Regions from separate parts of the Agrobacterium sp. 22-214-1 genome, predicted to be linked through region 2. Evidence: predicted binding sites of a transcription regulator. Region 2 holds the regulator's gene; the other holds the start of a gene.
What was found. Region 2 encodes PhoB, which activates phosphate uptake and scavenging genes when phosphate is short. Its sites were predicted from a motif close to TGTCATNNANCTGTCAT; they were not measured.
Positions count from the first base shown of each region.

Region 1 (16,099 bases), on a different contig from region 2:
CGACATCGATAAAGGCGCGGATGCGGGTGAGCGTGTCCATGAAAATCCTCCAGTTCGTTCCATATAATTGAACGGCGAGGGCGGACTGTTCAACCCTTAATTCACTGCCGAAAAAATCCGCTCTTTGGTGAAAAAATCCTCTTGATTATGACTGCGAATATTCTTATTTCCCGTGCTGCCCAAAGTCGCACGTGCCCATGTGTGTCCGCCGATTCCTCGATGTGGTGAGGATTTAGGTAAGGTACCTGGAACTAACCCCTCCAGTCGCTATTCCGGCCAACCGGAAAATGCGAGGACATACGAAGCAACGACGGTGCGGGCCTTTCTGGTTCTCTGCCGGCTTTCCATCAGCCGGGGTACTAAAGAGGCACACCATCATTGCCTGAAGTGCGGTCGGGTCATTCCCTCCAATCCATGGCAGACAAAGCCGAATGATGCTCTGGCAGGGCATCGTTCACATTCGCGCCTTGAGCGTATGCTATCGATTCTGCGCCTCCACCGGCTGATTCGAATGCATATCTCGAGCGTCCTTTGTCCTCCGGATTTTTCCGGAGCCGGTTTAACAGGGAATACATCGATGACGACTGCACGCATTCTCGACTTCATCAAGACCCGACGTCCCGAAGGCCCTTGCCTCGTGGTTGATCTCGACGTCGTGCGCGACAATTTCAACGCTTTCCGGCATTCCCTGCCGAACAGCGCCATCTATTACGCCGTCAAGGCAAACCCGGCTCCCGAAATCCTGAAGCTGCTCGCTTCGCTCGGCTCCAACTTCGATTGCGCCTCCGTGGCTGAAATCCAGATGGCGCTCGATGCCGGTGCGACGGCTGACCGTATCTCCTTCGGCAACACCATCAAGAAGGAACGCGATGTTGCACGCGCCCATGCGCTCGGCATCGATCTCTTCGCCGTGGACAGCCATGAGGAAGTCGAGAAGGTTGCCCGTGCCGCTCCCGGCGCGCGCGTCTTCTGCCGCGTGCTGACGGATGGCGAAGGCGCCGAATGGCCGCTGTCGCGCAAGTTCGGTTGCGTGCCGCAGATGGCTGTCGACGTTCTGGTCTATGCACACCAGCTCGGCCTCGAGTCCTATGGCGTGTCCTTCCATGTCGGTTCGCAGATGATGAATCTCGACGCATGGGATGCGGCGCTGGCCGATGCCAAGCGCGTCTTCGCTTCGCTCGCCAAGCAGGGCATCCACCTGCAGATGGTCAACATGGGCGGTGGTTTCCCGACCAAGTACCTGCGCGACGTTCCGGCTGCCGAAGAATACGGCCAGGCGATCGACACGGCGCTGCGCAAGCACTTCGGCAACCAGATCCCGAAGACGATCATCGAGCCGGGCCGCGGCATGGTCGGCAATGCCGGCGTCATCAAGGCGGAAGTCGTTCTCGTGTCGCGCAAGTCCGACAATGACAACCACCGCTGGGTGTTCCTCGACATCGGCAAGTTCGGCGGTCTCGCCGAGACGATGGACGAGGCTATCCGTTACCCGATCCGCACCGAGCGCGATCAGGACGAGATGGAGCCCTGTGTTCTGGCCGGCCCGACCTGCGACAGCGCCGACGTGCTGTATGAAAAGAACATGTATCCGCTGCCGGTCTCGCTGACCATCGGCGACGAAGTTCTGATCGAAGGCACGGGCGCTTACACGACCACCTATTCGGCGGTCGCGTTCAACGGTTTCGAGCCGCTGAAGGCCTACGTCATCTAAAGCATTTCCAGGAAAAGTGGCCCCCGGTTTTCCGCCCGGAAATGTGACAAAATGATCTGAAGCATCGAACCGAAAAGCGTTACGCGGTTTTCGGAAAATCCGATGCTCCTTAAAAGTCCGAGCGCCATCCGCTGAGCAGGGCGGCGTCTCGACCAAGCTTCCGTTCCGGCTTTGCCGATTGTGCTGATGCGCAAATCCCTGCTTGCTGCACCTCTTCCAGCCGAGGAAAGCGTGTCGGCGGGCCGGAACGGCTCCACCAATTTTTCATCAAGGGCCGCGTGTGGGCGGTAGTGTGACGGGAGGCCAAGGATGGCCGCTCTTTTGAATTCGGTACGGGCATTTTTCACGCCGCAGACATTTCATGTCGATCAGGAAAATCCGGGCGATGTCGTCGCCCGTGAGAACCTGCTGGACCGCGCCATGGGCGCCGGCCGCCGCCGCAAGTCTTCCGAAAAGCTGCGCGCCGGTCGCGTTCCGGCCGAAGGCCTGGCGCTCGTCGCCCGCGATGAGGACGGCCATGTCATCGGCACGGTGCGCCTGTGGAACGTCGAGGCTGGCATCTCCCGAGAAGGTCGCGCCGTCGAAGCCCTGCTGCTCGGCCCGCTGGCCGTCGATGCCGCCCATGAGGGCAAAGGCATCGGCTCGGCGCTGATGCGCGCCGCCATTGCCGAAGCCACCAAACGCGGCCACGGCGCGGTTCTTCTGGTGGGCGATGCACCTTATTACGAGCGCTTCGGCTTTTTCGCCGACAAGGCCCAGCACCTCATCATGCCCGGCCCGTTCGAGCGCAGCCGTTTCCTGGCGCTGGAACTGAAATCCGGCTGGCTTGAAGGCGCTGCCGGCCTGCTGGTGGCAAGCGGCCGCAGGCTCTCGGCCTGAGACTGGCCTCGCTGCTGATATCAAACCCCGGCCCAAAGCCGGGGTTTATTGTTTCTGCTCTATGGCCATGGGGCCGGCCGTTGCTCGCCGATAATTTCTCGGGGCGCCTCTTGCGCACAGAAATTTACGGGTATATACCCGAGACAAATGCCAAACGATAGTTGCCATTGCATCCTGTTGCGCAAAGCATCCCGCAAGGTTTCGTCCTATTATGACGAGGCCTTGGCGCCGCTTGGCGTGAATATCGGTCAGTTCAGCCTGTTGCGGAACATCAACCGCACGGCGCCGGTTTCGTTGACCGATCTGGCCGCCCGGGTGGAACTGGATCGTTCCACCGTCGGCCGCAACGCCAAGGTGCTGGCTCGCATGGGTCTGGTGGCCATCGGTCACGGCGAGGATCAGCGGGAAGCGATGCTGACCGTGACGAAGGAAGGCCACGCGATCCTGAAAGCGGGCGCGCCGCTCTGGGATGGGGTGCAGGATGAAATCGAGGCCCGGCTTGGGCCTGAGAAGACAGCACAATTGCAGGAACTGCTCGCAGCCCTGTGATTTTTGGGGACATAAGCGGGTATCTGCCCGCAATACAGGGTATATACCCGTATAATATCGGCCGCGGCCGCTGGAAAGGGAATTTGAACATGCTCTCCACACGCCTCGCCAGCTGGATGGCCGGCAGAAATCTGCATTATGGCTGGCTCGTTGCCGCAACCACCTTTTTGACCATGCTGGCCACCGCCGGTGCCATGGGGTCCGCGGGGGTGATGATCCAGCCGCTGCATCAGGAATTTGGCTGGGATATCGCCGATATTTCCTCCGCAATGGCCGTCAGGCTGGTGCTTTTTGGCCTGCTCGGGCCTTTTGCCGCTGCCTTCATGAATCATTTCGGCGTCCGGCAGGTGGTTTCCACCGCGCTTGCCCTGATCATGGGCGGCATTGTCGCCTCCTTCTTCATGACCGAGGTATGGCAATTGCTGCTGCTTTGGGGTGTGGTGATCGGCGTCGGCACGGGCATGACCGCGCTGGTGTTGGGCGCCACCGTGGCGACACGCTGGTTTTCCAAGCGCCGCGGACTGGTGATCGGCCTCATGACGGCGAGCAACGCTACCGGTCAGCTGGTTTTCCTGCCGCTGCTGGCGGCGGTGACGGAAGCCTATGGCTGGCGAACCGCCTTGACCCTGTCCGTTGCCGTGATCGCCACCGCCATGGTTCTCGTCCTGCTTTTGATGCGTGATCATCCTGCCGATGTCGGCCTGCCGGCCTATGGCGAGACAGCGGTGGCAAAGCCGGTCAAGCAGGATCACAATCTTCTCGCCACACTGGTATCACCGCTGGTGACCCTGAAGAGCGTATCGGGCAACCCCGTCTTCTGGGTGCTTTTCGGCACCTTCTTTGTCTGCGGGCTTTCGACCAACGGTCTCATCCAGACACACTGGATTTCGATCTGCGGCGATTTCGGCATGGCTGCGGTGACGGCGGCAGGCACGCTGGCGGTGATCGGCATTTTCGATTTCTTCGGCACCATCTTCGCCGGGTGGCTTTCCGACCGGTTCGACAATCGTTTCCTGCTGTTCTGGTTCTACGGTCTGCGCGGGCTGTCCCTGCTTTATCTCTCATTCTCGGGGTTCAGCTTCGTGGAGCTTTCGGTCTTCGCCGTCTTTTACGGTCTGGACTGGGTGGCGACCGTGCCGCCGACGGTGAAGCTCGCTGCCGAGAATTTCGGGCGCGAAAAGGCCGGTCTCGTTTTCGGCTGGGTGTTTGCGGGCCACCAGCTGGGAGCCGCCACCGCCGCCTTTGGCGCCGGTTTCTTCAAGAGCGACTTCGATACCTATATGCCCGCGCTGCAGATTGCCGGTCTGATGTGCATGATCGCGGCCGTCTCGGTTCTGCTTTTGCGCAAGCCGGGCTCCGCAACACTGACGCCGCAGGCCGCGTGATAGAGGTGATGCACTGGAAGGAGGCCTGCATTTGCAGGCCTTTTTCGTATTTTTCCGGCATCTGCCGGGCGCGTTCTGCACGAGCTCCACGATCGCTGGACGGCACTTGTTGCGTAATTGTCACAATGCTTGCCGGTTAATCGTTCCGATCCATGATCGGCGTTCCGCTTTGATCCATCTCAATCGGCCCGCCCCTCCCTTCGTCATAGTGGCCCCAAGCGGTTGCGGCAGGCGAAGATTCGCGAAAGCCCGCCGTCATCAGCCGGTTCCGGGGACTTGCCCGGCTGCGGTGCGCTATAGGAGAGAGATGGAATGACGAACGGAAACAAAAAAACCGCCTTGCTTGCCAGTGTCGCAGTTGGTGTCACGGCCATGCTGGTATCCGCCGATGCGATGGCTGCCGATCTGGCCCAGGCAGCGCCGGCCCCCACCGCCGAAGAGGCGATTGCGGCGGCAAGCCCGTGGATGCTGCGCGTGCGCGGTCTCGGCGTCATCACCCATGACAGCGGCAGCGTCGACGGTTTGCCGGGAGCGGGCCTGTCCTATTCGGACACCGTGATCCCGGAACTCGACATCAGCTATTTCTTCACCGAAAACTTCGCCGCAGAGCTTATCCTCGGCACCACCTATGCCAAGATCAATGGCGAGGGTGTGCTGGCCGGCACGCCGGTCGGCAAGACGTGGCTGCTGCCGCCGACATTGACGCTGCAATATCACTTCACCGATTTCGGTGCTTTCAAGCCCTATATCGGCGCGGGCGTGAACTATTCGCTGTTCTATGACCAGACGGAAAAGCCCGGTTTCAGCAATCTCGATGTCAAGAACAAGGTCGGTGCAGCCGTGCAGGTCGGTTTCGACTATATGCTGGACGAGCATTGGGGCGTGAACTTCGACGTGAAGAAGATCTTCCTCAAGACCGACTGGACGGCGGAACTCGGCGGCACGCCGATCAGCGGCAAGGCGAAGCTCGATCCGTGGCTGATCGGCGCGGGTATCACCTATCGCTTCTGATTGCGGGATCGGTTAAGCGCCGCCTTTGACGGGCGGTGCTTTCTGGGCTATAGGGACGGCCACGGGCATAAGAGCCCCGGCCGTCCGCAGGCGCTTGCGCCCCTGGTGAAGCTCTTTCTTCAATAACGGTCATCCCATGTTTTGCATGTCGTCGATGGCAACGCGGACCCCCTTCGGAATAGTCGGCATGCGCATGTTGGAGAACCGTTATGAACGTGTCCAAACCGCTTCCCGCACTTGAGGGGCTGAAAGAACAGGCAAAACGCCTGCGCGCCGCCCTTGAAGGTGAGGGGCAGGTAATCACCCATTCGAAGGCGCTGGAACTCATCGCCGCGCAATATGGCTTCCGCGACTGGAACACCCTCCACGCATCGGCCGGCAACCGCCCCGCCTTCAACCCCTATCTTCTGGGTTCAAGAGTGGAAGGTTTTTACCTCGGCCAACCCTTCGTGGCCTCCGTTCTGGGCGTGCAGGCGCTCGGCGGCGATCCCGAACGCTACCGGTTGACCCTGCATCTCGACGATCCCGTGGATGTGGTGACTTTCGAAAGCTTTTCCGCGTTCCGGCAGCGCGTTCATTGCAACGTCGATACGTCCGGCCGCACGGTGGAGAAAACCTCCAACGGTCGGCCGCAGGTGGAGCTCGTCTGGTAAAGAGCTGCCGGAGATTCTTGCAATAGTGCGAGCACCCGCCGAGTGGCGGGTGTCCCTTTTTCGGCGGCAGGCTTAGTTTCTCTTTCCCGCCGCATCGAACAGGTGAAAATCCTTCGCCTGGGCGGCAATCTTCAGCGTTTCGCCGATGCGAAGCTGAGAGCGGCCGTGGACGCGGAAGACGATTGTTGTGCCGTCGGCGAAGGAGCCGTGCACGTAGCTCTCCGCCCCCACCAGTTCAACGGCATCCACCTGCACGGTGCCGGTGAAGGCGGCGTCTGCGGGGGCTTCATCGGCAAGGGTAATGTCTTCGGGGCGGATGCCGAGCGTGGCGACGCCCTGCGGCAATGCCGCGGTTCCCTGCACCGACCAGCCGGAAGAGCCATTTGCCGATGTCGCGCCATGGCTCAGCAGGTTCATGGAGGGCGAGCCGATAAAGGTGGCGACAAAGGTGGTCGCGGGTTTTTCGTAAAGCTCGATCGGCGTGCCCATCTGCTCGATGCGGCCGGCATTCAACACCACCAGTCGGTCGGCCAGCGTCATAGCCTCCATCTGGTCATGGGTCACGTAGACGCTGGTGGTGGCGAGCGAGCGTTGCAGGCGGCGGATTTCGACACGCATCTGCACGCGCAGTTTGGCATCGAGGTTGGAGAGCGGCTCGTCGAACAGGAAGGCTGCCGGTTTGCGCACGATGGCGCGGCCCATGGCCACGCGCTGGCGCTGGCCGCCGGAAAGCTGGCGCGGCTTGCGCTCCAGGAACTGTTCGATCTCCAGCGCCTTGGCCGCCTCGGTGATGCGCCGTTCGATCTCCTCCTTCGGCGTGTTGCGGTTCTTCAGGCCATAGGCAAGGTTCTGGCGCACCGTCATATGCGGATAAAGCGCATAGTTCTGGAACACCATGGCGATGTCGCGGTCGGAGGGTTCGAGATCGTTGACGACGCGGTCGCCGATGACGATCTGGCCGCCCGAAATGCCTTCCAGCCCGGCGATCATGCGCAGCAGGGTGGATTTTCCGCAGCCGGAGGGGCCGACGAGCACGATCATTTCGCCGTCGGCGATGTCCATCGATACGCCCTTGATGGCCTCGACATTGCCGCCATAAACCTTGCGGACGTCTTTCAGCGCAATTTTTGCCATTACTTTTCGGTCTCCACCAAACCTTTGACGAACCAGCGCTGCATCAGCACCACAACGATAATCGGGGGGATGATGGCGAGGATCGCCGTCACCATCACATAATTCCAGGGCGTCGAAGCGTCGGTGAAATCCACCATGCGCTTGAGGCCGATGATGATCGTGTTCATCTTGGCGTCGTTGGTCACGAGCAGCGGCCAGAGATACTGGGTCCAGCCATAGATGAACAGGATCACGAAAAGGGCGGCGATATTGGTTCTCGACAGCGGCAGCAGAATATCCCGCATGAAGCGGAACGGCCCTGCATTGTCGATGCGTGCCGCCTCGACCAGCTCGCCGGGAATGGTCAGGAAGAACTGCCGGAACAGGAAGGTTGCCGTGGCCGACGCCATCAGCGGCAGCGTCAGTCCCGCGTAGGTGTCGATCAACCCAAGATCGACGATAACCTTGTAGGTGGGCAGAATACGCACTTCCACCGGCAGCATGAGCGTGATGAAGATCATCCAGAAAAAGCCCATGCGGAAGGGAAAGCGGAAGAAGACGATGGCGAAGGCCGACAGGAACGAGATGACGATCTTGCCGATGGCGATGGCGAGCGCCACGACGAAGCTGTTGAACAGCAGCCGCTCGAGGCTGACGCCCACCACTCTTTCGACACCGCCGACCATAGCGTCGGTATAGTTTTCACCGAGATGGTCGCCGGGCAAAAGCGACATGGGCGGGCGGATAATATCCGTCGACGTCATGGAGGAGGCGACGAAGGTGTAATAGATCGGGAAGGCCACGATGATGATGCCAAGAACCAGCATCAGATGGGCGATCACGCGGGCGACCGGGCGATTTTCAATCATTGTGAAATCCTCAGCCGTAATGCACGCGCTTCTCGACGAAGCGGAACTGGAAGGCGGTGAGCGCGATGACGATCACCATCAGGATCACGGATTGCGCGGCGGAAGAGCCGAGATTGAGGTTCACGAAACCATCATTATAGACCTTGTAGACCAGCGTTTCCGTCGCCTTGGCGGGGCCGCCGCCCGTGACGGCATGGATGATGCCGAAGGTATCGAAGAAGGCGTAGACCGTGTTGACGACCAGAAGGAAGAAGGTTGTCGGCGCAAGCAGCGGGAAAACGATGGTCCAGAAGCGCCGCGAACCGCGCGCACCATCGATGGAGGCCGCTTCCAGCAATGATTTAGGAATTGCCTGCAAGCCTGCGACAAAAAACAGGAAATTGTAGCTGATCTGCTTCCACGCAGCCGCCGCGACGACGAGCAGCATGGCCTGATCGCCGTGGAGCAGCGGGTCCCACATGATGCCGTTGCGGCGCAGAATGTAGGAGAAGGTGCCCATGGCCGGGTTGAACATGAAGAGCCACAACATGCCGGCCACCGCAGGGGCGACGGCATAGGGCATGATCATCATGGTGCGGTAAAAGCCCTTGCCGCGCACCACGCGGTCCGCCGCCGTCGCCAGAAGCAGCGCCAGCCCCATGGAGACGAGCGCGGTCAGGATGCTGAAGATGACGGTGACCTGCAGCGAGTTCAGATAGCTTTCGTCTGAGAGCACGGCGGAAAAATTCGCCAGCCCGACGAAATTGCTGTTCAGCCCGAAGGCGTCCTCGCGCATGGTCGACTGGTAAAGCGCCTGGCTTGCCGGCCAGAAGAAAAAGATCACCGTGAGGATGATCTGCGGCGCGACCAGCAGATAGGGCAGGATCTTGTTGGGGAATACGACGCTTTGCACGGCGATCTCCTGATGAGATGGGAATGCCGCCCACACCCTTTTGAGGATGCGGGCGGGGCAGGGGATCGTTTAGTTGCCGGCAGCCTGTTTGATGGCCGCATCGCCGCGCTCTACGATCTTGTCGAGTGCCGCTTTCGCGTCCTGCTTGCCGGCCAGCATCGCCTCGAACTCCTCATTCATGATGTCACGCACCTGCGGCAGGTTCACGAGACGCACGCCCTTGGAGTTTTCTGTCGGCGGCTTGCCCATCATCTGCAGCAGCGGCGTTTCACGGGCGGGGTTCTTGTCATAGAAGCCGGATTTCTTGGTTTCCTCATAGGCCGCGATGGTCACGGGCATATAGCCGGAGACCTGATGCAGGCGTGCCTGAATCTTGGTCTGGGAGAGGAAGTGGAAGAACTCGGCCACGCCCTTATATTCGGCGTCGCTCTTGCCGCCGAAGACCCAGAGGCTGGCGCCGCCGGGAATGGTGTTCTGCGGACCATGGCCCTCATAATAGGGAAGCTGGCCGATGCCGTAATTCATGCCGGTCTTGACGATATCGCCAAGGCCGCCGGAAGATTCGGTCAGGATGCCGCATTCGCCGGACATGAACAGCTGCTTGGCTTCCGAGGTGCGGCCGCCATAACGGAAGGTGCCGTCCTTCGCGAGATCGGCAATGGCCTGGAAATGCTCGACGAAGAGCGGTGCATTGACCGCAAGCTTCACATCCGTGCCGCCAAGGCCGTTTTCATTGCTGCCATAGGAGACGTTGTTCCAGGCGGCGAAGTTTTCGGTCTGAATCCAGGTGAGCCAGGTGGAGGTGAAACCGCATTGGGCCGCACCGCTGGTCTTGATCTTCTTGGCGGCTTCGAAAACTTCCGGCCAGGTCTTCGGCGGGTTGGCGGCGTCGAGGCCGGCCTTCTGGAAGACATCCTTGTTGTAATAGAGGATCGGCGAGGACGAATTGTAAGGGAAGGACAGCATGGTGCCGTCAGGCTTGGAATAATAGGCCACGATGCCGGCCAGATAATCGGCCTTGTTGAAAGTGTAGCCGCCTTCCTTTAGCACATCCGCCACCGGCTTGATGGCGCCGGCAGCACCCATCATCACGCCCGAACCGGCGTCGAAGACCTGAATGATCGCCGGCGGCTGCTTGGCGCGGAACGCCGCGATACCGGCATTCAGCGTTTCCGGATAGGTGCCCTTGAAGACGGGCGTGATCTTGTATTCTTTCTGGCTATCGTTGAATTCTTTGGCAAGCGTATCCACGACCTCGTTGTTGGCGCCGGTCATGGCGTGCCACCACTGAATGTCCGTTACTGCATATGCATTCGATGTGACAAAAAACGAAAGCGCGGATGCCGCGGCGAGGCGGTAGCTGAGTTTTTTCAAGGTCATTCCTCCCGTTATGAAAACAGTAAAAGATACAGCCCCTTATTGCAGTCGTTCCTCCTCGATCCGGCTGCGGGCGATCTTTTCTGTACTAGCGATCTGATTAAAAGCGAACTCTAACGAAAATGCAAGAGAACGTGGAACGATTAAAACGAAAGTGAAGGAAACGGATTTATTATTCCATTTCCTTCGTTCCATGGTTTTTTCATGCGCCCGGCTGTTAGGGGCATGCCGGCGCGGGATCAGCTCCCGCCGGAAATCCAATAATCGTCATTGATATGTTATTACATTACGTATTATGGTGCGGCGAATTTATGGATGTCGAAGGTGCGGATGTGTTCGGAATGAAGCGGAAAAAGGTGGTCGATTCCAGGGACGATTCGGCCGTCGCGCCACCTGTCCGCACGGTGCCGGTTACCCTGCTGACCGGTTTTCTGGGAGCGGGCAAGACGACGTTGCTGAACGCGCTTCTGACTGAGCCGTCAATGCGCGATGCCGCGGTCATCGTCAATGAATTCGGCTCGGTGCCCATCGATCACGGTCTGGTGCGAACGGGTTCTGAACGATATTTCAGAACGACGACGGGCTGCATCTGCTGTACGGCCACCAGCGATATCCGCACCTCGCTTTACGAGCTGCATCAGGCCTTTCTGGAAGGGATGATGCCGGAAGTATCGCGGGTCGTCATCGAAACCACCGGCCTTGCCGATCCCGCGCCGATCATCAACAGCCTGATCGCCGGCGGCACGCCGGCGCTTGGCCTGCGCGATCACATCGTGGCCCGGCATTTCCACCTTTCAGGCGTGGTCACGGCTTTCGACGTTGTCTCTGGTCCGGCGATGCTCGACAGCTTTATCGAAGGCTGGAAACAGCTGGCCTTTGCCGACCATATCGTTCTGACGAAAACCGATCTTGCCGATGCCGCAGCCGTGGACCGGGAAAGCCTCGCCGATCTCAATCCTGCGGCCTCGTTTCATGACCGCAATGCCGCCGACTTCGATCTGATGTCGTTATTTGCAGCCTCGGATTATTCGCTGCGCGGCAAGCCGGAGGATGCGCCGGGGTGGCTTGCGGCCGACAGGCTGAGCCTTCATGCCGCCCACCAGCACGATATCAACCGCCATGGCGTCGGGGTCGAGGCTTTCGATCTGACCTTTGACGGCGCTTTCGATCCGCAGGCGATCGTCACGTTTCTGGAGCTCGTCACCAGCAATGTGCATTCCGGCCTGCTGCGGCTCAAGGGAATTTTCGGCGCGACGGATGACCCGGAGCGGCCGGTTGTCGCCCATGCGGTGCAGCACCGGCTTTATCCATTGACCCGCCTGGAGCGTTGGCCGGATGGCAATCGTTCCACGCGCATCGTGCTGATCGGCATGGATATGCCGCAACAGCCGATCCGCGCTCTCTTCGAGACATTGGCCGCGCAGACGGGGCGAAAGGTATTCCGATGACGTTAAAAACGAATCCGCTTGCGCGCAGCGGCTCTGCGATCGTCTCGCAGGCCCGCATCATGAAGGACTGGACGCGGGAACTGTTGTTTCTTTCAGAAGACGACATTGTTTCCGTCCACGAGATCTCCTGCGCGCTGCCGAATTGCCCGCCGAAGGAAACCGTGATCCTCATTCTGTCCGTATCCGGCAGCACCCGGCAATTGTCGGTTCATAAGGCGCTGCTGGATGTAGCCCGTCACGATATCGTCGGGGCCATTGCCGCCGATGTGCCGTAAGGCCGTGCGAAATATCGCCCGCTTGACGGCGTGAGCGTCTTCCGGCACTTCGGCAAACCGTGAGATTCGCGGATGATGAAGGGCGGGCAATGGCCGATCTGGCGGTATATGCGGGTTTGTTCCTGACGGCGTTTATCGCGGCGACCATTCTGCCCATGCAGTCGGAGGCAGCACTGGCCGGCCTCATTGTTCTGAAATCACAGCCCGTCTGGCTGCTGGTCGCCGTGGCCAGCGCCGGCAATGTCGCCGGCTCCTTTGCGAACTGGCTGCTCGGCCGCGGCATCGAGCGTTTTCGGCATGAACGCTGGTTTCCGGTCGGGGAGGCGGCACTGGAGCGCGCCCAGAACTGGTATCGTCGTTATGGCAAATGGTCCCTGCTCATCAGCTGGGCGCCGCTGATCGGCGATCCGCTGACGGTCGCGGCCGGCATCATGAAGGAACCGCTGCCGGTCTTCCTGCTGCTGGTCACCATCGCCAAGGTGGGGCGTTATCTCGTTCTGGCGCTGGTGACGCTGAATTTTCTATAAAGCCTCTCCTCCGTCATGCCGGACTAGATCCGGCATCCAGCCACGGCGCGTCTGCGCCGTGAAAAGAGTCTCTCGCGATCAAGGACTTGATCGCGCTGGACCCCGGACCTAGTCCGGGGTGACGGCTTACAGATGCTTCGCATCGGTAGCTATCGATCAAGCCGCCTGCCTGTCCCAGCTTGCGAAAGGATCGGGCAGGTGCCGCCATGCATCCGGTGTGAATGCCTCGGTATCGATCAGGCAGGCGTCGAGCTGCGCGCGGATGCGCGCCTCGTTCATCGGATCGGAGCCGATGAAGACGATTTCCTGCCGGCGGTCGCCGAAGACCGGATCGAGATAGGGCTTCATCATATCGAGGAACTGCTTTTCGCGCGGCCATTGCTCCTTCGGCACGGCGGACCACCACAGGCCCATCTTGCCGGTACGCACCAATGCGCCGGCCTGGCTGATCTCGCCGACATAACGCGGACGCGTCGCCAGCCAGAAAAAGCCCTTGGCGCGCACCACGCCGGGCCAGGCGCGATCGATGAAGCGCTGGAACAGCACGGGGTCGAAGGGTTTTTGGGCGCGATAGACGAAGGAGCGGATGCCATATTCCTCGGTTTCGGGAATGTGATCCTTGAAGCCGTGCAATTCCTTGAACCACAGGGGGTGTTCTTCAGCCCTGGCGAAATCGAAACGGCCGGTGCCCAGAACCTCATTCAGCGCCACCTTGCCGAAATCGGCTTCAATCAATTTCGCATCCGGGTTCAGCCCGACAATGATCTTTCGGGCGGCGTCCCGTTCCTGTGGCGTCGCGGTGCCGATCTTGTTGAGGACGACGACATCGGCAAATTCGATCTGCTCCACCAGAAGGTCGACGATGGTGCGGTTGTCGCCATCGCCCGCCGTTTCGCCCCGGTCGGCCAGAAAATCGGACGAACCGTAATCGTTGAGAAGATTGGCGGCATCCACCACCGTCACCATGGTGTCGAGACGCGCGACATCGGAAAGGCTGCGGCCGTTTTCATCGCGAAAATCGAAGGTTGCGGCGACCGGAAGCGGCTCGGCGATGCCGGTGGATTCGATCAGCAGGTAATCGAAACGCCCCTGTTCGGCCAGCGCCCGCACCTCCGTCAGGAGGTCGTCGCGCAGCGTGCAACAGATGCAGCCATTGGTCATTTCCACCAATTGCTCTTCCGTACGGGAGAGATTGGCGCCGCCATCGCGCACCAGTGCGGCGTCGATATTGATCTCGCTCATGTCGTTGACGATCAACGCCACGCGCAGACCATCGCGATTGGCGAGAATATGGTTGAGAAGCGTCGTCTTGCCGGCGCCGAGAAAGCCGGAAAGCACGGTGACGGGAAGTTTTTGCGACATATGGACCTCGTTCTTTGGCAACGCTCGCGCGGACCTCATGGCGACCACGCGCACGATCTGGAAACGACGGGTTCAGTGCTACCCCGTCTTGGCTTTGTAACGTAATAACATTACATACTGGCAGCCTGTCAACGGGCAACAGAAAAAAAGCGTCCCCGCAATGCGGAGGCTGCTGCTTATGCGAAGCGCAACGTATCTTTCCGATAGTTAATGTTATTTCATTACATATTCGTTTGACGAATGTAATAACATTACATATCAAGGGCCATCGAATGACATCCTGCCCCGGAGGGATCGATGAGCGATCCGTGCCTCGCCTTCAAAAACCTGACGCTTGGATATGCCGGCCGCGCGGCCGTGCATCATCTGAATGGCGATATTGCCAGAGGCTCACTCACTGCGGTGGTCGGCGCCAATGGCTCTGGAAAATCGACGCTGATGAAAGGCATTGCCGGCATTTTGAAGCCGCTCGGAGGCGAATGCCGGGTAAGCCCAAATCTGTCCGTCGCTTATCTGCCGCAGCAATCGGAACTCGACCGCTCCTTTCCGGCGCAGGTGCGGGATCTGGTGGCGCTTGGTCTCTGGCCGAAACGCGGCCTGCTTGGCCGCCACCGTCCCGAAGACCGGGCGGCGATGGGCCGCGTGATGGAGGCGGTCGGGCTTTCCGGTTTTGAAAAGCGCAATATCGACTCGCTCTCCGGCGGCCAGATGCAGCGCGCCCTGTTTGCCCGCGCCATGTTGCAGGATGCGCAGCTGATCCTGCTCGACGAACCCTTCAACGCCGTCGACGAGCGCACTGTTTCCGACCTTATGGTCCTGATCAAATCATGGGTGGCGGAGGGACGCACGGTTCTGGCCGTCCTTCATGACTTCCAGCTCGTGCGGCAGCATTTCCCGGAGACCCTGTTCCTTGCCCGAAAGCTTGTCGGGCTGGGTCCGACGGCCGAGGTCCTGCAGGCGGAGAACATTCGGCAGGCGCGGCATTTCCACGAGGCGTGGGAGGAGAATGCGCCCTGGTGCGAGCCGGCCGAGGCGCCTTCGCCGCAGATCGTCGGGGCAAGTCCGCAGGCGGCATCCGCCCATTCCCATGCCCACTCCCACGCGAATTCGAATGTCCATGGCTGATATCTTCATCCAACCCTTCGTCCAATATGTCTTCATGCAGCGCGCACTTGCCGGTGCGCTGATCCTTGCCGTCAGCTGCGGCCCGGTCGGTGTGTTTCTGATGCTGCGCCGCATGAGCCTGACGGGCGACGCCATGTCCCACGCCATCCTGCCGGGAGCGGCGGTCGGGTTTCTGTTCTACGGGCTGGAAATCCTGCCCATGACCATCGGCGGGCTGGCCGTCGGCCTTCTGGTCGCGCTGGGTGCCGGTGCTGTGTCACGCTTCACCATCCAGAAGGAAGATGCGTCGCTTGCCGCCTTTTATCTCATCTCGCTGGCGCTCGGCGTGCTGCTCGTCTCATGGCGCGGTTCCAGCGTCGATCTCATGCATGTGCTGTTCGGCACGGTGCTGGCGCTGAACAATGAGGCGCTCGGCCTGATCGGCGGCATCTGCATCGTGACGCTTCTGGTGATGATAACCTTCTGGCGGGCGCTGCTGGCGGAATGCCTCGATCCCCTGTTTCTGCGCTCGGTCAGCAATTGGGGCAGCCCGGTGCATTTCCTCTTCCTTGCCATCGTCGTGCTCAATCTGGTCGGCGGCTTTCAGGCGCTGGGGACGCTGCTCTCGGTCGGGCTGATGATGCTGCCCGCCGCCGCCAGCCGCTTCTGGTCCAACCGTGTCGCACCCATGTGCTTCATTTCCATCGGCATCGGCATGGTGTCCTGCTTCGCCGGCCTGCTTCTGTCCTATCACGCGTCGCTGCCATCCGGCCCGGCGATCATACTTTCCGCGGGCGTCATCTATGCGCTCTCCATCCTCATCGGCACGCGCGGCGTGCTCAGCGATCTTCTCGGTTCCGGCCGTCACAGGACGGCCTGAAAACAGCGTTCGAAAAAGGAGAACCTTCATGTTCAAAACCTTCCGTCTGGCCACCTGCGCCAGC
Region 1 is NZ_JBNWCK010000008.1:207,455-223,553, forward strand. It holds gene ACQZ5G_RS22735 (LysR family transcriptional regulator) at 1-40, opposite strand, end outside; gene odc2 (ornithine/lysine decarboxylase) at 578-1,711, shown strand; gene ACQZ5G_RS22745 (GNAT family N-acetyltransferase) at 2,021-2,590, shown strand; gene ACQZ5G_RS22750 (MarR family winged helix-turn-helix transcriptional regulator) at 2,738-3,139, shown strand; gene ACQZ5G_RS22755 (MFS transporter) at 3,229-4,524, shown strand; gene ACQZ5G_RS22760 (OmpW/AlkL family protein) at 4,837-5,535, shown strand; gene ACQZ5G_RS22765 (glyoxalase superfamily protein) at 5,745-6,188, shown strand; gene ACQZ5G_RS22770 (sn-glycerol-3-phosphate import ATP-binding protein UgpC) at 6,261-7,322, opposite strand; gene ugpE (sn-glycerol-3-phosphate ABC transporter permease UgpE) at 7,322-8,170, opposite strand; gene ugpA (sn-glycerol-3-phosphate ABC transporter permease UgpA) at 8,181-9,062, opposite strand; gene ugpB (sn-glycerol-3-phosphate ABC transporter substrate-binding protein UgpB) at 9,132-10,442, opposite strand; gene ACQZ5G_RS22790 (CobW family GTP-binding protein) at 10,781-11,887, shown strand; gene ACQZ5G_RS22795 (hypothetical protein) at 11,884-12,162, shown strand; gene ACQZ5G_RS22800 (YqaA family protein) at 12,252-12,689, shown strand; gene zigA (zinc metallochaperone GTPase ZigA) at 12,846-14,051, opposite strand; gene aztA (zinc ABC transporter ATP-binding protein AztA) at 14,349-15,176, shown strand; gene aztB (zinc ABC transporter permease AztB) at 15,169-16,035, shown strand; gene aztC (zinc ABC transporter substrate-binding protein AztC) at 16,064-16,099, shown strand, end outside.
Region 1: a site for PhoB is predicted at 10,705-10,721, ahead of ugpB (sn-glycerol-3-phosphate ABC transporter substrate-binding protein UgpB). Genes of this name have one in related genera too.

Region 2 (16,099 bases):
CATGATGGCGTCGACGTAACGCGACAGCACCTTGGCCGTATCGCCGATCGTTTCGGCGCGACCGAGCTGCATTTCCGTACCGGAGAGGAAAAGCGTCTCGCCGCCGAGCTGGCGCATGCCGACATCGAAGGAGACGCGGGTGCGGGTGGAAGGCTTTTCGAAGATCATAGCCAGCATCTTGCCGGCAAGCGGCTTTTCCGCCGTTCCGGCCTTGGTGGCGGCCTTGCGTGTGCGGGCGTCGTCGAGAATTGCCCGCAGGTCCTGCGAGCTGACGGCCGACAGGTCGAGAAAATGTTTAGGTGAAGCCATTTCAAACTGTCCCATGCTCGCGAGCCTCGGGGAAGAGGCCCGCCCTTTATTGTTTCCTCAGGCGATTTTTGCCTGTTTCGCTGTCAGGGAAGCGGCGGCCGCTTCCACGCGTGACAGACCCTCGCGGGCCTCTTCCGCCGTGGTGACGAGCGGCGGCAGAAGACGGATGACGTTGTCGCCCGCCGGCACGCCCAGCAGATGCTCGGCGCGCATGGCCTGCAACAGCTCGCCCGATGGAACCTTGGCCTTGATGCCGAGAAGCAGGCCTTCGCCACGGATTTCCTCGATAACGTCAGGATAACGATCCTTCAGCGAAGCAAGGCCCTGGCGGAAGACCAGCGCGACATCACGGACCTTTTCCAGAAAGCCCTCGGAGAGGACGACATCGAGCACGGCATTGCCGACAGCCATGGCCAGCGGGTTGCCGCCATAGGTGGTGCCATGCACGCCCGCCGTCATGCCGGAAGCGGCATCCGCCGTCGCAAGGCATGCACCGAGCGGGAAACCGCCGCCGATACCCTTGGCAACCGCCATGATATCCGGTGCAACGCCCGTCTGCTCATAGGCAAAGAGCTTGCCCGTACGGCCAACGCCGGTCTGGACCTCGTCGAAAATCAGCAACATGCCGTGCTCATCACAGAGCGACCGCAGCAGCTGCAGGAATTCCTTGGCTGGCGCGCGAATGCCGCCCTCACCCTGAATGGGCTCGATCAGAAGCGCGGCCGTTTCGGCCGTGATGGCGGCTTCCAGCGCATCGACGTCACCGAAGGGCACCTGGTCGAAACCTTCGACCTTGGGACCGAAACCTTCGAGATATTTCTGCTGGCCGCCGGCGGCAATCGTCGCCAGCGTGCGGCCATGGAAGGCGCCTTCAAAGGTGATGATACGGAACTTTTCCGGATGCCCCTTGGAATAATGATAACGGCGCGCGGTCTTGATCGCGCATTCCAGCGCTTCCGCGCCGGAATTGGTGAAGAAGACCTTGTCTGCGAATGTCGCTTCCGTCAGGCGCTTTGCAAGCTTTTCCTGGCCCGGGACTTCATAAAGGTTCGAGACGTGCCAGACCTTCTCGGCTTGGGTCTTGATCGCCTCCACGAGGTGCGGATGGGCGTGACCCAGCGAGTTGACCGCGACGCCGGCCGCAAAATCCAGATATCGTTCGCCGCTTTCCGTGAGCAGCCAGACGCCCTCGCCTCGCTCGAAGCGCAGGGGGGCTCTAGCAAACGTATCGAACAATGGCGCGGCGGCTTCGGCCATGGCTGTATCACTCCTTGCGCGGAAGCGCTGTCAGACGGTTGTCAATAGGCTTTCGGGGTTATCCCTTGCCTGAAAATCAAAAATGCCGCCTCGCGGCGGCAGGGGCACTATTGTCACTTCGCCTGCCGATGTCAACAAAAGTCCGCGTTTCCCGGGCTTCTCAAGCCCTAGTAGGTGGCGGCGGATGAGGCCCAAGGTGTTGCCTTTCAGACTCAACTCGCCAGCAAGTTGGGGAAAACCGGAAAATCGATTCGAGATGATTCCCGCGACTCTTGCCACGGAGTCTGCGTGGCACTAGGTTAATCGCTAATTACTAGACTGCATTGCGGCGGAACTAGTCACCAAAAATCAGGCAGAAACCACGCTCGCGGCACGCCCGCGAGGCGGAGAGGGATTCTGCCGACATTATACGCGACAAGCGGAGAAGCGGCATGAACTGGACAGACGAACGAGTCGAAAAACTCAAGAAATTGTGGTCCGAGGGGCTTAGCGCCAGCCAGATAGCAGCGCAGCTGGGCGGCGTGAGCCGCAATGCCGTCATCGGCAAGGTCCATCGCCTCAACCTGCCGGGACGCGTGAAGGCCGGCGGCCCGGTTACCTCGGCGCGTTCCGCGCCCAAGCGCACCGCTGCCCCTGCCCCGCGCGCGACGAATTTCGCGACCCGCGTCAGCGCAGCACCTGCACGCGCCTTGAACCGCTCGAGCGCGGCAACGGCGCTGCACGAGGAGATCGATATCGAGACCGCCGAAGTTCTCGATTACGTTCCCTCCAAAAATGTCGTTACGCCGATTTCCCGCCGCCTGACGCTGACGGAACTGACGGAGCGCACCTGCAAGTGGCCGGTCGGCGATCCGCTGAAGGATGATTTCCATTTCTGCGGTTGTGAAGCACTGGAATCTTCGCCCTATTGCAAGTTCCATGCAAAGCTTGCCTACCAGCCGGTAAGCGAGCGTCGCAAGGCTTGAGTGTTGCGGCACGCATTCGACACTCAAAAACTACGGGCCTTCGGGCCCGTTTTTTTATGGCGGAATCCAAAGTGGTTCAGACGCGGAGCCCGCGTTGTTTAAGAGGCGCTCCCAATCCCTGTTCTTGCGCATTCTCCGGATGTAAAACCGCGATGGGCCCTTGCGGCAAATGCTCTGAATTCGTCGGCGACGTGCCGCGCCCTTCCTACTGTCAGGTTTCACCGCGCAATCCGGCTTTCAGCAGACCGTCTGTCACCTTCAAAAGAACGAGGATACGCGTTTGCGGAAGGTTCAAAATCGAAAGGCCCGACACCGTTCCGGTCTCGGGCCTTCTGATTTTTGGAGAATTTATCCCAAGTGAAACCATCGGTTTCGGTTTTCTCAGGCTTCCATTGAATATCCGGCGCCGCGCACGGTGCGGATGACATCCTGCATATGCGAAAAATTGAGCGCCTTGCGCAGACGTCCGACATGCACGTCGACGGTGCGCTCATCCACATAGATATCGTGACCCCAGACGCCATCCAGCAACTGCGAGCGGGAAAACACCCGGCCGGGAGAGGTCATCAGGAATTCCAGCAAGCGGAATTCCGTCGGGCCGAGGCGCACTTCGCGGCTCTTGCGGTGAACGCGATGGGTCTCACGATCCAGTTCGATATCCCCGCATTTCAGCACCGAAGACAGAACCTCGGGGCGGGCGCGGCGCAGCATCGCCTTGACGCGGGCCATGAGTTCCGGCGTCGAGAACGGCTTGACGACATAATCGTCGGCGCCGGTGGCGAGACCGCGAACCCGTTCGCTTTCTTCGCCGCGCGCCGTCAGCATGATGATGGGCAGGCGCTCGGTTTCCGGCCGCATCCTGAGCCGACGGCACAGTTCGATACCGGAAACGCCGGGAAGCATCCAATCCAGGATAAGGAGGTCCGGAATACGTTCCTGCAGCCTGATTTCTGCCTCGTCTCCACGGGATATCGTGTCGACGTCATATCCCTCAGCCTCGAGATTGTAACGAAGCAGGACGCTCAGCGCTTCCTCGTCTTCCACAACTGCAATCTTGGGCACCATATACTAACTCCGCAAGCCGCTGCCTGTCTGTTACTCGGTCACCGAACCGAGGGTGTTGGAACTGTCGTCCTTCGGACGCTCGCCTTCCGGCTGGCTGCCGGTGGTCATGTAATAGATCGTCTCGGCGATATTGGTGGCGTGATCGCCGATACGCTCGATATTCTTGGCGCAGAACAGAAGATGCGTGCAGGTGGTAATGTTGCGCGGATCTTCCATCATGTAGGTCAGAAGCTCACGGAAGAGCGACGTATACATGGCGTCGATTTCCTCGTCGCGCTCGCGGATGGCATTGGCCTTCTCGGCGGAACGCGTGGAATAGACGTCCAGCACTTCCTTGAGCTGTACCAGCGCCAGTTCCGACAGGTGCTCTATGCCGCGGGCGAGCTTACGCGGCACGCCGGTGCCGGCAACGGCGATGACGCGCTTGGCGGTGTTCTTGCCAAGGTCGCCGACGCGCTCAAGGTCAGCTGCAATACGCAGGGTGCCGATGATCTCGCGAAGGTCTGCCGCCATCGGCTGGCGTTTGGCGATGGTGACGATGGCCTTGTCGCCGATCTCGCGCTCGGCGTGGTCGAGGATCGCATCGTCGGAAATGACCTTCTGGGCGAGCGCGGCATCGGAATTGACGAGCGCACGCACGGCGTCGGCGCACATCTGCTCCGCAAGACCGCCCATTTCGGCGATGCGGCGCGTCAGAAACTTCAATTCATCGTCATAAACGGAAACGATGTGAGAATGGGTCGTTGTCTGTGTCATGGTCTAGTCCTCCGGCTTGGCCTGCATGCGCGTACCCGGAAGCGGGCACGGCAGAAGCACCAGTCTTGTACGGTTTCGATAAAGCGCCGGCCGGGATCAGCCGAAGCGGCCCATGATGTAATCCTGCGTGCGCTGGTCATCCGGATTGGTGAACATCTTGTCGGTTTCGTTTTCCTCGACAAGATGACCAAGATGGAACATGGCCGTGCGCTGGGAAACACGCGCCGCCTGCTGCATGGAGTGCGTGACGATGACGATGGTGTAATTGGTGCGCAGCTCGTGGATCAATTCTTCGACCTTTGCGGTCGCAATCGGGTCGAGAGCCGAGCAGGGCTCGTCCATCAGGATCACTTCCGGGCTGACGGCAACGGCGCGTGCGATGCACAGACGCTGCTGCTGACCGCCGGAAAGACCGGTGCCGGATTCGTGCAGACGATCCTTAACCTCGTTCCAGAGACCCGCCTTCTGCAGGCTCTGCTCGACGATCTGGTCCATATCCGCCTTGTTGCGGGCGAGACCATGGATGCGCGGACCGTAGGAAATGTTTTCGTAGATCGACTTCGGGAAGGGGTTCGGCTTCTGGAACACCATGCCGACGCGGGCGCGCAATTCCACGACGTCAATCGCCTGATCGTAGATATCGTCGGTGTCGAGCGTGATCTTGCCGGTGACCCGGCAACCGTCAATCGTGTCGTTCATACGGTTCAGGGTACGCAGGAAGGTGGATTTGCCGCAGCCGGACGGGCCGATAAGCGCGGTCACCGTATTTTCCCGAACGTTGAGATTCACGTCGTAAAGCGCGCGCTTTTCGCCGTAATAAACCGAAACGTCCTTGCCGATCATCTTGTATGAGACTTCATTCATTTTCTTGTCCAGCGCCTTTTCAACTGCTGCTTCCGACAACATGTTCATTGCTCAAGCTCCTTCTACCAGCGCCGTTCGAAGCGGCGACGCAACAGGATTGCGCCAACATTCATGACGATGAGGAACAGAAGCAGGATGATGATAGCGCCGGATGTCCTTTCGACAAAGGCGCGCTCGGCTTCGTTCGCCCACATGTAAATCTGCACCGGCAGGGCCGTGGACGGATCCATCGGCGTTGTCGGATAATTCGCAACGAATGCCACCATGCCGATCAGGAGCAGCGGCGCCGTTTCGCCCAGCGCGTGGGCGAGACCGATGATGGTGCCGGTCAGAATGCCGGGCATGGCGAGCGGCAGCACATGGTGGAAGATCGTCTGCATCTTGGAAGCGCCGAGGCCGAGGGCGGCGGCGCGGATAGACGGCGGCACGGCCTTCAGGGCAGCGCGCGTCGCGATGATGATCGTCGGCAGGGTCATCAGCGTCAGGACGAGACCGCCGACCAGCGAGGCCGAGCGCGGAAAGCCCATGAAGTTGATGAAAACCGAGAGTCCGAGCAGACCGTAAACGATAGAGGGAACGGCCGCGAGATTGTTGATATTCACCTCGATAAGATCCGTCAGACGGTTCTTCGGGGCGAATTCCTCGAGATAGATGGAGGCCGCGACGCCGATCGGCAATGACAGCACCAGCACGATCAGCATCATGTAGAAGGAGCCGATCAGCGCCACGCCGACACCCGCCGCTTCCGGACGGCTCGACGCGCCGTTGACGAAGATGCCGGTATTGAAATGTTTGCCGAGCTGGCCGCTTTCGGCGAGCTGGTTCATCCAGCCGAGCTGCTGGTTCGAGATACGGCGATTGGCTTCATCCGCCGTCAGGTCGACTTGGCCCTTGAAGGCGCTGTCGACGTCGCCCGACGCCAGCAGCGTGACGGTGCGCGTGGTGCCGATAACGGCGGGATCGGCAACGACGATGTCGCGAAGCTGCGTGCGCACGCTGTCGGAAATCAGGAGATTGACGGCGCGAAGGCCGGCGCGGTCCGTCGGCGCAACACCCAGGACCTTGGCGACCGCATCGCGGGCGATGACGGGATAATTGGCCGTCATCAGCTTAGTGGGATTTGTGGCGCGCTCATTTTTCGGATCGATGATCTGTTCCGAAAACTCAACTGGAACGGTGATCATCGTCTGCTGGAAAGCGGTGTAACCCTTGGAAACCACCGAGAAAAGCAGCAGGAAGAGGAAGATGAGGCCGAAGGAAATCGCTGCCATGCCGTAGGCACGGAAGCGGCGTTCGGCGGCATAGCGGCGCTTGATGCCGATATCACGGCGCGTGGCCTTGTTGACGGCGCTCGCGCCGGCTGCGGGAGAAACGATGTCGGTCATTCATATTGCTCCCGGTATTTGCGCACGATGTAAAGCGCGTAGATATTCAGGCAAAGCGTGATGGCGAAAAGCGTGATGCCGAGTGCAAAGGCAACCAGCGTCTGCGGCGAGGTGAATTCAAGGTCGCCGGTGAGCTGGCTGACGATCTTGACCGTCACCGTGGTCATGGGTTCGAAGGGATTGAGCTGCAGACGGGCAGCAACACCGGCCGCAAGAACCACGATCATGGTTTCGCCGATGGCGCGCGACGCCGTCATCAGCACGGCGCCGACGATGCCCGGAAGAGCGGCCGGAATAATGACCCTCTTGATCGTCTCGGAACGCGTGGCGCCAAGACCGAGCGAACCGTCACGCAGCGAGCGCGGCACAGCGGTGATGATGTCATCCGACAGCGACGACACATAGGGGATCAGCATGATGCCCATGACGAAGCCGGCGGTGATGACGCTCTGCGCCTGGATGAAGTTGGCGTAGTTGCCCGTCGCCAGACCGTTGATCTGCGTGGAAATGTCTCTGAGGAAAGGACCGACCGTCGTGAGCGCGAAGAAGCCGTAGACGATGGTGGGAATGCCGGCGAGCACTTCAAGCAGCGGCTTTGCCATGGAGCGGAAGCGCGGCGAGGCATATTCCGCCATGTAGATCGCCGAAAAGAGACCGACCGGAACCGCAACCAGCATGGCGACCAGGCCGATATAAAGCGTGCCGGCGAGCAGCGGGATCAGGCCGAACTGGCCGGAGGAGTCGGTGGCGCCTGCCGCCGCAAAACGCGGATCCCAGACCGTTCCGAAGAAGAACTGGTGCGCCGGAACCATGGTGAAAAACTGGATCGCCTCCGTCAGCATGGAAAGGACGATGCCGATGGTCGTGAGGATGGCGATGGACGAGGCGACGAGCAGGGCCGCGAGAATGACTTTCTCGACCTGGTTGCGCGCCCGGAAACGCGGCGCGATTGCACGCAGCGCATAGGCGCCGCCGCCGAGCGCGGCCAGCAGCACAACGGCGATCATCGCGATACGGCTGGTGGAGGTCATGCTGTTGAGCGTGTGGGCGGCATCGACCATGAACCGCTCGGGATCGCCGGCGATTGCAACACCCTTCGATGCCAGAAGCGGCCGGACCGCAGCCGTATCGGCCTCGACCTGCGCGGTTTCCTCCGGCGTCAGCCGCTGGAGGCCACGGGCGATGGAGGTCACCATACCGTAGGTCAGGCTCTGCTGCGCTTCGGATTGCGCCCTGACATCCTCGGGGAAACTACCGCGCACGGCCGAGGTGACGAGCAATGGGCTGACAATGAGCCAGGCACAGAGAATGAACGCCGCGGGCAGCACCGCCCAGACGACCGCGTAGGAACCGTGATAACCGGCACGGGAATGCATGCTGGAGGGGCGGCCGCCAGACAGGGCGACGGCACGGCGGCTGCCGAGCAGATAGCTGCCGATGCCGATGAGCGCCAGTATCAGCAAAAGGATCGATGTGTTCATTAGAGTTCCCTCGGCGTGCCTCAAGAGCACGGTGCGATATCGGGCAAATCAAAAAGTCATCAAAACGAGACCGCTGGACCATCCCATGATGCCTGCCGCCTGACTGTAACATCGTCTGGCAAGCGTCAAGGTTGATACATCCTATCCATCTGTAATCCATCGACAATCATGTGGATGGCGATGGTTAGGAACTGTCAACCGCGGACGACGGCCCAAGCGAAGCCGAATGAGGGGCACGGCAAAGCCGCACCCCTCTTTCTTCATTACATCGTGGAGCCGGCCGAGAACTTCGAGCGGATTTCTTCGCGCTCTGCGTCCGGAGCAGCAACCAGGCCGTAGTTGGCGAGCGGGGAATCCGGGCCGATCATCTCGTCGGAAACGAAGAACTCGACATATTCCTTAAGGCCCGGGATAACGCCCAGGTGAGCCTTCTTCACGTAGAAGAACAGCGGGCGGGAAACCGGGTACTTGCCGCTGGCAACGGTTTCGGTGGACGGAACGACGCCCGAAACGGTCGCGACCTTCAGGCGGTCAGCGTTGTTTTCATAGAAAGCGAGGCCGAAAACGCCGAGGCCGGTCTTGTTGGCATCGATGCGGGCGAGCGTCTCAGTGTAATCGCCGTCGATGTCGACTGCAGCGCCGTCCTTACGGACTGCAACGCACTTGGCAGCAGCCTGCTTGGCATCGGTGATGAGCGTCTTGATGACGTCGGTCGCCTTGGCTTCCTTGCAGCCGTCAGCCATGATCTTCTCTTCGAAGACTTCGCGCGTGCCGTGCTTGGAACCCGGGATGTAAGCAGCGATTGCTACATCAGGCAGTTCCTTGTTGATTTCCGACCACTTCTTGTAAGGGTTGGCAACGAGCTTGCCGTCCTTGACGACTTCAGCGGCGAGCGCAAGGTACAGATCCTTCGGCTCGAGCTTGATGTCCTTGTTGGAAGAGTCCATTGCGAAGACGATACCGTCGTAACCGATCTTCACTTCCTGAACGTCGGCAACGCCAGCAGCCTTACAGGCAGCCAGTTCGTCGCTCTTGATCTTGCGCGAAGCGTTTGCAATGTCGATGGTGCCTTCGCCGACGCCCGAGCAGAACGCCTTCAGACCGCCGCCCGTGCCGCCGGACTCAACAACGGGAGCCTTGAAGTTCGGGAAGGTTTCGGCAAAGGTCTCGGCAACGATCTTGGCGTAAGGCAGAACCGTGGAGGAACCGGCAACCTGGATCTGGTCGCGAGCAGCGGCGGCGCCAGCGAAGGCGACAGAAGCCACCAGAGCTGCTGCGGAAAATTTAACGATGTTCATTTGTCTCTCCCGTCGTGGGCTTTGTTGTGGACGCAGCCGATAGCGACACTCGCTCTTAGCTTGCGCTCGGCGACCTTTTCTTAACCACCGTAGCCCCATCCTTTTATGTCACTTTGACGAAAGATTTGTGACAACCTAAATTATTGATTTTATTTATAAATATACGCGACATTAAAAGCAGATGCATATTTTATGTCAGAATCTCACAGTGAAGTCCGTGCCGCTACCCAATTCCGATTTAATGATGAGGCGGGCGCGGTGGCGGGTGAGGATGTGCTTGACGATGGCAAGTCCGAGACCCGTGCCCTTTTTCGAGCGGCTGTCGGCGACGCTGACACGATAAAAACGCTCCGTCAGGCGCGGCACATGTTCGGCGGGAATGCCCGGCCCCTTGTCGATGACGCTCACCTCCACCGGCTTGCCGGGTTCGGCGCGCAACCAGACATCCACGACCTTGCCTTCCTGGCCGTATTTGCAAGCATTTTCAACGAGGTTCTGGAATACCTGCACCAGCTCGTCGCGGTCCCCCTGCACCTCTGCCGGCCGGTCGGGCAGGTGCAGCGTGATGGTCACATCCAGCTCGTCGGCAAGCGGCAGCAGGGTATCGCGCACATGGCCGATGACGGGAACGAGATCGACCTTCTGGTCGGGCGCGATGTTGGCCCGCAATTCCAGCCGCGACAGCGACATGAGATCGTCCACCAGCCTGCTCATGCGGGTTGCCTGATCCAGCATGATGGCGAGGAAACGTTCCTGCGCCTTCGGATCGTTGCGCGCCGGCCCCTGCATGGTTTCGATGAAACCGCGCAGCGAGGCGAGCGGTGTGCGCAATTCATGGCTGGCATTGGCGACGAAGTCGCTGCGCATGCGGTCGATGCGGCGAAGCTCCGAGACGTCGCGGAACGACAGGATATAGAATGGCGGGCCTGCCCCCTCTCCCATATCCGCACGGGCGATGCGGACGATGAAGACCCGTTCGGAAGGGAAGCGCTCCGAATGTTCGACCTGGTTGGGCTGGCCGGTGGTAATGGTTTCGCGAATGACATCCAGGAGGCCGGGAGAGCGCAACCGGGCGGAAATATGCGCCCCGGCGGGCAACTGGCCGAAGGCGCGCTCGGCCGCGCCGTTCTGAAACAGCACGCTGGCGTTCCTGTCGAGAATGAAAACGGGGGTATCCAGAACCGCGAGGCCCGCCCTTACGCCGGAAATGACGCTTTCGCCGGGCACTTCTTGCTCATCTGCCTCCGCAGCCGGGCTCCCGTCCTTTGGGGGAGCCGCCGCCGGCCCCTCCCGGGCGGCGAGGATGGCAATGACGGCGCAAAGCCACAGGGCGGCGGGCATATAGGGCGTGTTGAGCTCGGCAACGGCCACGATGGCGAGCATGCTGACGATGAGAACGGGCAACCAGTTTCGACCGAGCTTCCTTCCCAAACGCCTTAACCCACCATCGCCTTCCATGACTGCCATTTCAGCCTGCTCTTTCCACTTTCATCTGACAGCGCATCGAAATCTCATAGGCCAGTTTCATGACAGAGATTCATCATCGCGCATTTTCCACAACGTATATGCGCAAAATCGACGCCGCAATCGCTGCCGCCGCCCGCACCCCGGTCAAGCGGTCCCGTTTCACTTGAATTCTGGCAATGGATGTGAACTCATTGGCGTCGAGTTGCCTTTACACAACAACAGCCGGAGGAAACCATGGGCGAAGAAACGAAGAAGCGGACGGTCGATATCACCATAGGCGGCAAACTGCGCAGCTTCGACATCGACGATCCGGTTCTTCCTGACTGGGTTGAGGAAAAGAAACTTTCCGCCGGCGATTTTCCCTACGACAAGAAGATGAAGCGGGAAGACTATGACACTGCCCTCGAGGCGCTGCAGGTGGAGCTGGTCAAGGTGCAGTTCTGGCTGCAGGCCACCGGCAAAAGGGTCATGGCGGTTTTCGAGGGCCGAGATGCGGCGGGCAAGGGCGGCGCGATCTTCGCGACCCGGGCCTATCTCAACCCCCGCTATGCCCGCGTGGTGGCGCTGACCAAACCGACGGAAACCGAACGTGGCCAATGGTATTTCCAGCGCTATATCTCACATTTTCCGACCGCCGGCGAATTCGTTCTCTTCGACCGCTCGTGGTATAACCGCGCCGGGGTAGAGCCGGTCATGGGTTTCTGCACGCCGGAGGAACACAAGCGCTTCCTCAAGGAAACGCCGCGTCTGGAAAAAATGCTGGTCCATGAGGACGTTCATCTTTTCAAATTCTGGCTCGACATCGGCCGCGAAACGCAGATCGAACGCTTTCATGACCGTCGCCACAGCCCGCTGAAATGCTGGAAGCTTTCGGATATGGACATAGCGGCGCTGACAAAATGGGACGACTACACGCAGAAGCGCGACGAAATGCTGGAAAAGACCCACACCGATGCCGCCCCCTGGACGGTGGTGCGCGCCAACGACAAGCGCCGCGCGCGGGTGAACCTCATCCGCCACATCCTTCTTGCGCTCGATTATGAAGGCAAGGACAAAAAGGCAATCGGCGAGATCGACGACAAGATTTTGGGATCTGGGCCGGATTTTCTCAAATAGGACCGGAAGACACTGACTGGCGCCTCCATTCGAGACGCCTGCCTTTCCCTTACTGGCCCGGCAGAATGCGCACGGAATAAAGATTGACCGGGCGGCCGCTGCCATCGATATCGCTGTTGATGAAGATCCTGCCCGGCGCATTGGGAGCGAGAGATCGCTCGAATGTCGTGTTCAGCAGCATGTCCGCGCGCTCGGCCGTGGCGGTGAAGCGGTGGCGGGAGCAATCGCCCAATGTCGCGAAATCGCAGGCGACGGACACCTGGGTCTGCCGGTCGCTGGAGGATTGCAGCGTGATCGAAATGGTCGAGGACTTGCCCGCCATATCCCGCATCACCTCCACCGGAACCTCGACGCTGACGGCGCCATCCTGCGAGACACTTCTCGAGGTTACCTTTATCGCCTTGCCAGCGGGTGTGGCGATGTTTTCGACATTGGCACGCGGGCCGGCCGAAACACCGGAACTGCCACGTTCCGCATTGAAGACTTCCACCCAGTCATCGGAAAAACCACGGCCGGCGGAAAGGCTCGGCGCGGGCTCCGTCCCGTTGAAATCCTCCGCCTGCACCTGCGCCGGCGGATTGGGCACGCTGGTATCGCGCTGCTCCGGCGAGAGCAGGAGGCCTGAGGAATAGACCCACCAGGCGCCGAAACCGATAAAGGCCAGAAGTGTCACGTAGATGAAAAGCCGGGCGAAAAGCCCGCGGCGCTTGCGGCGGCCAACCGCGCCTTCCGGCCGGAAGGCAAGTGAGGAGTCGCCTGCGCGGGAGCTTCTCTTCCGCGGCTTGCCATTGCGCTGCCCCGCACTCAGCGGCTCCGGAGCAGCGGCGGCGCCCGGCCGCACATCGCGCGTTTCGCCACGCAGCTCCGGCTTAACACCCATATCGCCGTGGTGGGGCGGCTGCGAAACGGGGTCGACCGAGTGATCTTCCTGCGCCGGACTTTCCGATGCGGGCGGGCGCAATTGCTGCTCCACCCTGTCCAGAAGCCGGTTGCGCTCTTCATTCTCGATCTGGTGGATCAGGCCTTCAAGCCGCTGGCGCTGCTGGGACACCACCTGCGGATCGTCTATGCCCTGCTTGCGCAGGCCCGCTTCCAGTGCCTGGCGGGAGGATTGGTAAATCCGTGCACGAACTTCGGCGTTCGATCTGTCCGATTTTTCCAGAGCATTTCTGATTGCCGTTTCCAGTCCGCTCACGACCGATCCTTGTTCTATTGCGCTTTGCAAAAAATATGCGGCGCTGCGCCATGGGTTCACGATTCGGTAACGGCTATACCGCCCCTCCGCAAGCATCGTTTGCGATAAAGACCGGATTGCCTTGGGGAAAATCAATTCATTGTGGCGCTACGAACGCAGATTCGAGAGGCGAATGCCACGCTGTTTTCGCTTTCAATCTGCTGCTGAACGCGATATTGATTTACGTGCGCGTAAACGTAATTCGTGGGAGGAGACATGCTACCGTCCGTGCTGAAAGACAATCTGCGTCTTCCGGTCATAGCATCACCGCTATTCATCATTTCACATCCGCAGCTGACGCTGGCGCAGTGCAAGGCCGGCGTCATCGGCGCTTTCCCGGCGCTCAATGCGCGGCCCGAAAGCCAGCTCGACGAGTGGCTGGCGATGATCACCGAGGAGCTTGACGCTCACAACCGGGCCAATCCCGAGCGCCCGGCGGCGCCCTTCGCGGTCAACCAGATCGTGCACATGTCCAACCGGCGGCTGGAGCACGATCTCGGCCTTTGCGTGAAATACAAGGTGCCGGTGGTGATTTCTTCGCTTGGCGCGGTACCGGAGGTCAATGCGGCCGTGCATTCCTATGGCGGCATCGTGCTGCATGACGTCATCAACGACCGCCATGCCCGCTCCGCCATTCGCAAGGGCGCGGATGGGCTGATCGCGGTGGCGACGGGTGCCGGCGGACATGCGGGCACGCTTTCGCCCTTCGCCCTCGTTCAGGAAATCCGCGAATGGTTCGACGGCCCGCTGCTGCTGGCCGGCGCCATCGCCAATGGCGGCTCCATTCTCGCGGCGCAGGCCATGGGCGCGGATATGGCCTATATCGGCTCCCCCTTCATCGCCACCGAGGAAGCGCGCGCTTCCGAAGGCTACAAGCAGGCGATTGTGGACGCGCAGGCGAAGGATATCGTCTATTCGAACTATTTCACGGGCGTACACGGAAACTACCTGAAAAGCTCGATCGTCGCCTCCGGCATGGATCCCGACAATCTGCCCGAAGCCGATCCTTCGAAAATGGACTTCGAAACGGTCTCCGGCGGCGCCAAGGCCTGGAAAGACATATGGGGCGCGGGGCAAGGCATCGGCGCCGTCAAGGCGGTGGAACCGGTGGCGGCACTCGTCGATCGTCTGGCAAATGAATATGAAACGGCCAAAAAGCGCATCTGCGGGAAAGGCTGACGTCTCCGGCAAACAATGGACAGGCAAAGCTTTTTGCGGAAATTTCAAAACCAGCACATTCAAGGCTTGAAATCCGTCAGCATTGCCTGTATCAGCCCGCCATGAAGCTGATCCGCAACAAACGGGTCACAATCGGGCCGCTTTAGCTCAGTTGGTAGAGCACGTCATTCGTAATGACGGGGTCACGTGTTCGAGTCACGTAAGCGGCACCATTCTCCTTAAAAGTTTCAAAGTATTCTAGCGAGTTCAGCCTCAATGGTGGCTATCTCATTTTCCAGAAGCCGCTCCGAGATGTTGGTTGGCGTCCTGTGAACCCTGCCAGCGAATGCGTCAAGAATTCCAAACTTCTCGTTTCCGAATCCTCGATAACCACGGCTCAACAATATGAGCCCCGCGCCTGCTTGGTCGCGATTGATGCGCACATCCTTAGCCGGATATACGGCGACAACCTGCTGCGCATTTTTAGCCTGATAAGAGATTTCCGGCTCGATATGCACTGAAAACGTCTTTTGAGGAGACCTCCAGACACCCCGGTTCGGCATAATTGCCTGACCCGGATGATCGGCAATCCACGCCGATACCCTTTCAAATACCTCCTTGTTTCTCTCAACGGAGTTTGTTGTGGAAGAAGCCTCTATATCCTTCAGCACGCGGTCCTTCGTCCGACCGTGCGCGCAGTGCTGAACAATGCCATCTCGCGAGGGCCTATAGAAGTCAAATCCGCCCGGTTTTGCATACCGTTCAAGGTCCCTGATCTTATCGCCGGTATTCAAGGTCAAGAGCTTCAAGAATGTTGCAAAATGCATGACTACGGGCATATGTTAAGACTCGCTGCAGTGACCTGACGCTCAATGCTCTCGATCGCGTGGCGGATTCGGATCGTTGCCGGGTGCGATTGTATCCTTACTGCGGATTTGTCCGCCGACGCCCTTTGTTGTGAGCTCACCACCTCCCTGATTTTGCAGCATTTCGCGAGCAGCTTTGATCGCTTCATTTTGCGTACGGTGCAGGCTGGAGGCTCGGCTTGCGTCGTTGCGCTCGTTCGCCCATGTCCCGTCAGGACGCTTATATACCATTCTATCTCTATCTTTGCTCATCGAAGTCTCCAAGCGATTGAACAGAGCAAGAACATAGCGTGATTCGGACAGAAATTGGAGTCGTGGCAATATTGGCAGCGCTGTCCCTACAACGCTAACCTCGAAGACGCTTCCTAACAGCCTTCCGCACGCGACGCCAATGGGTTTGCTCCGCTCCGTCGCTACGATGCCACGCGCGTTGGTGGTGGGCGAGCGCTGCCTCATCAGGATCGGAAAAATTTCGGATGATCTCATCAGCCACGCGGTCGATCTCGGCAATGGGGACCAGTCGCGGCTTAATGGAATCCGTCCAAATGATCCACATGACGAGGCCTATAAACATAGCTACTTGGATGCAGAAGAAAGCAACCAACAGCCAACTCAAGACATCAAATAGCAGCCAAATTGCCGACATCTAAGAACCAAAGCTCAAGTTTTTTACAATAAAGATGTTTTAGTTCTTTTTTTTAAGAATCCATAGTTCCTATCTATGGATTTGACAAGCTGTATGCCGTCCATCTTACGGACATATGGAACTTCAACACCTCTTCGGCGCAAACGTTCGCCATCACCGCAAAGCCAAGGGCTGGACGCTTGAGCGCCTAGCCGATGAAGTTGGTGTGACTCAGGAAACTATCGGAAAGATC
Region 2 is NZ_JBNWCK010000001.1:1,586,580-1,602,678, forward strand. It holds gene argF (ornithine carbamoyltransferase) at 1-309, opposite strand, end outside; gene ACQZ5G_RS08000 (acetylornithine transaminase) at 367-1,566, opposite strand; gene ACQZ5G_RS08005 (GcrA family cell cycle regulator) at 1,998-2,531, shown strand; gene phoB (phosphate regulon transcriptional regulator PhoB) at 2,913-3,596, opposite strand; gene phoU (phosphate signaling complex protein PhoU) at 3,627-4,352, opposite strand; gene pstB (phosphate ABC transporter ATP-binding protein PstB) at 4,449-5,264, opposite strand; gene pstA (phosphate ABC transporter permease PstA) at 5,279-6,601, opposite strand; gene pstC (phosphate ABC transporter permease subunit PstC) at 6,598-8,082, opposite strand; gene ACQZ5G_RS08035 (substrate-binding domain-containing protein) at 8,346-9,380, opposite strand; gene phoR (phosphate regulon sensor histidine kinase PhoR) at 9,576-10,847, opposite strand; gene ppk2 (polyphosphate kinase 2) at 11,082-11,963, shown strand; gene ACQZ5G_RS08050 (hypothetical protein) at 12,013-13,158, opposite strand; gene ACQZ5G_RS08055 (NAD(P)H-dependent flavin oxidoreductase) at 13,414-14,376, shown strand; tRNA gene ACQZ5G_RS08060 (tRNA-Thr) at 14,513-14,588, shown strand; gene ACQZ5G_RS08065 (hypothetical protein) at 14,604-15,194, opposite strand; gene ACQZ5G_RS08070 (DUF2188 domain-containing protein) at 15,225-15,473, opposite strand; gene ACQZ5G_RS08075 (hypothetical protein) at 15,613-15,849, shown strand; gene ACQZ5G_RS08080 (helix-turn-helix domain-containing protein) at 15,983-16,099, shown strand, end outside.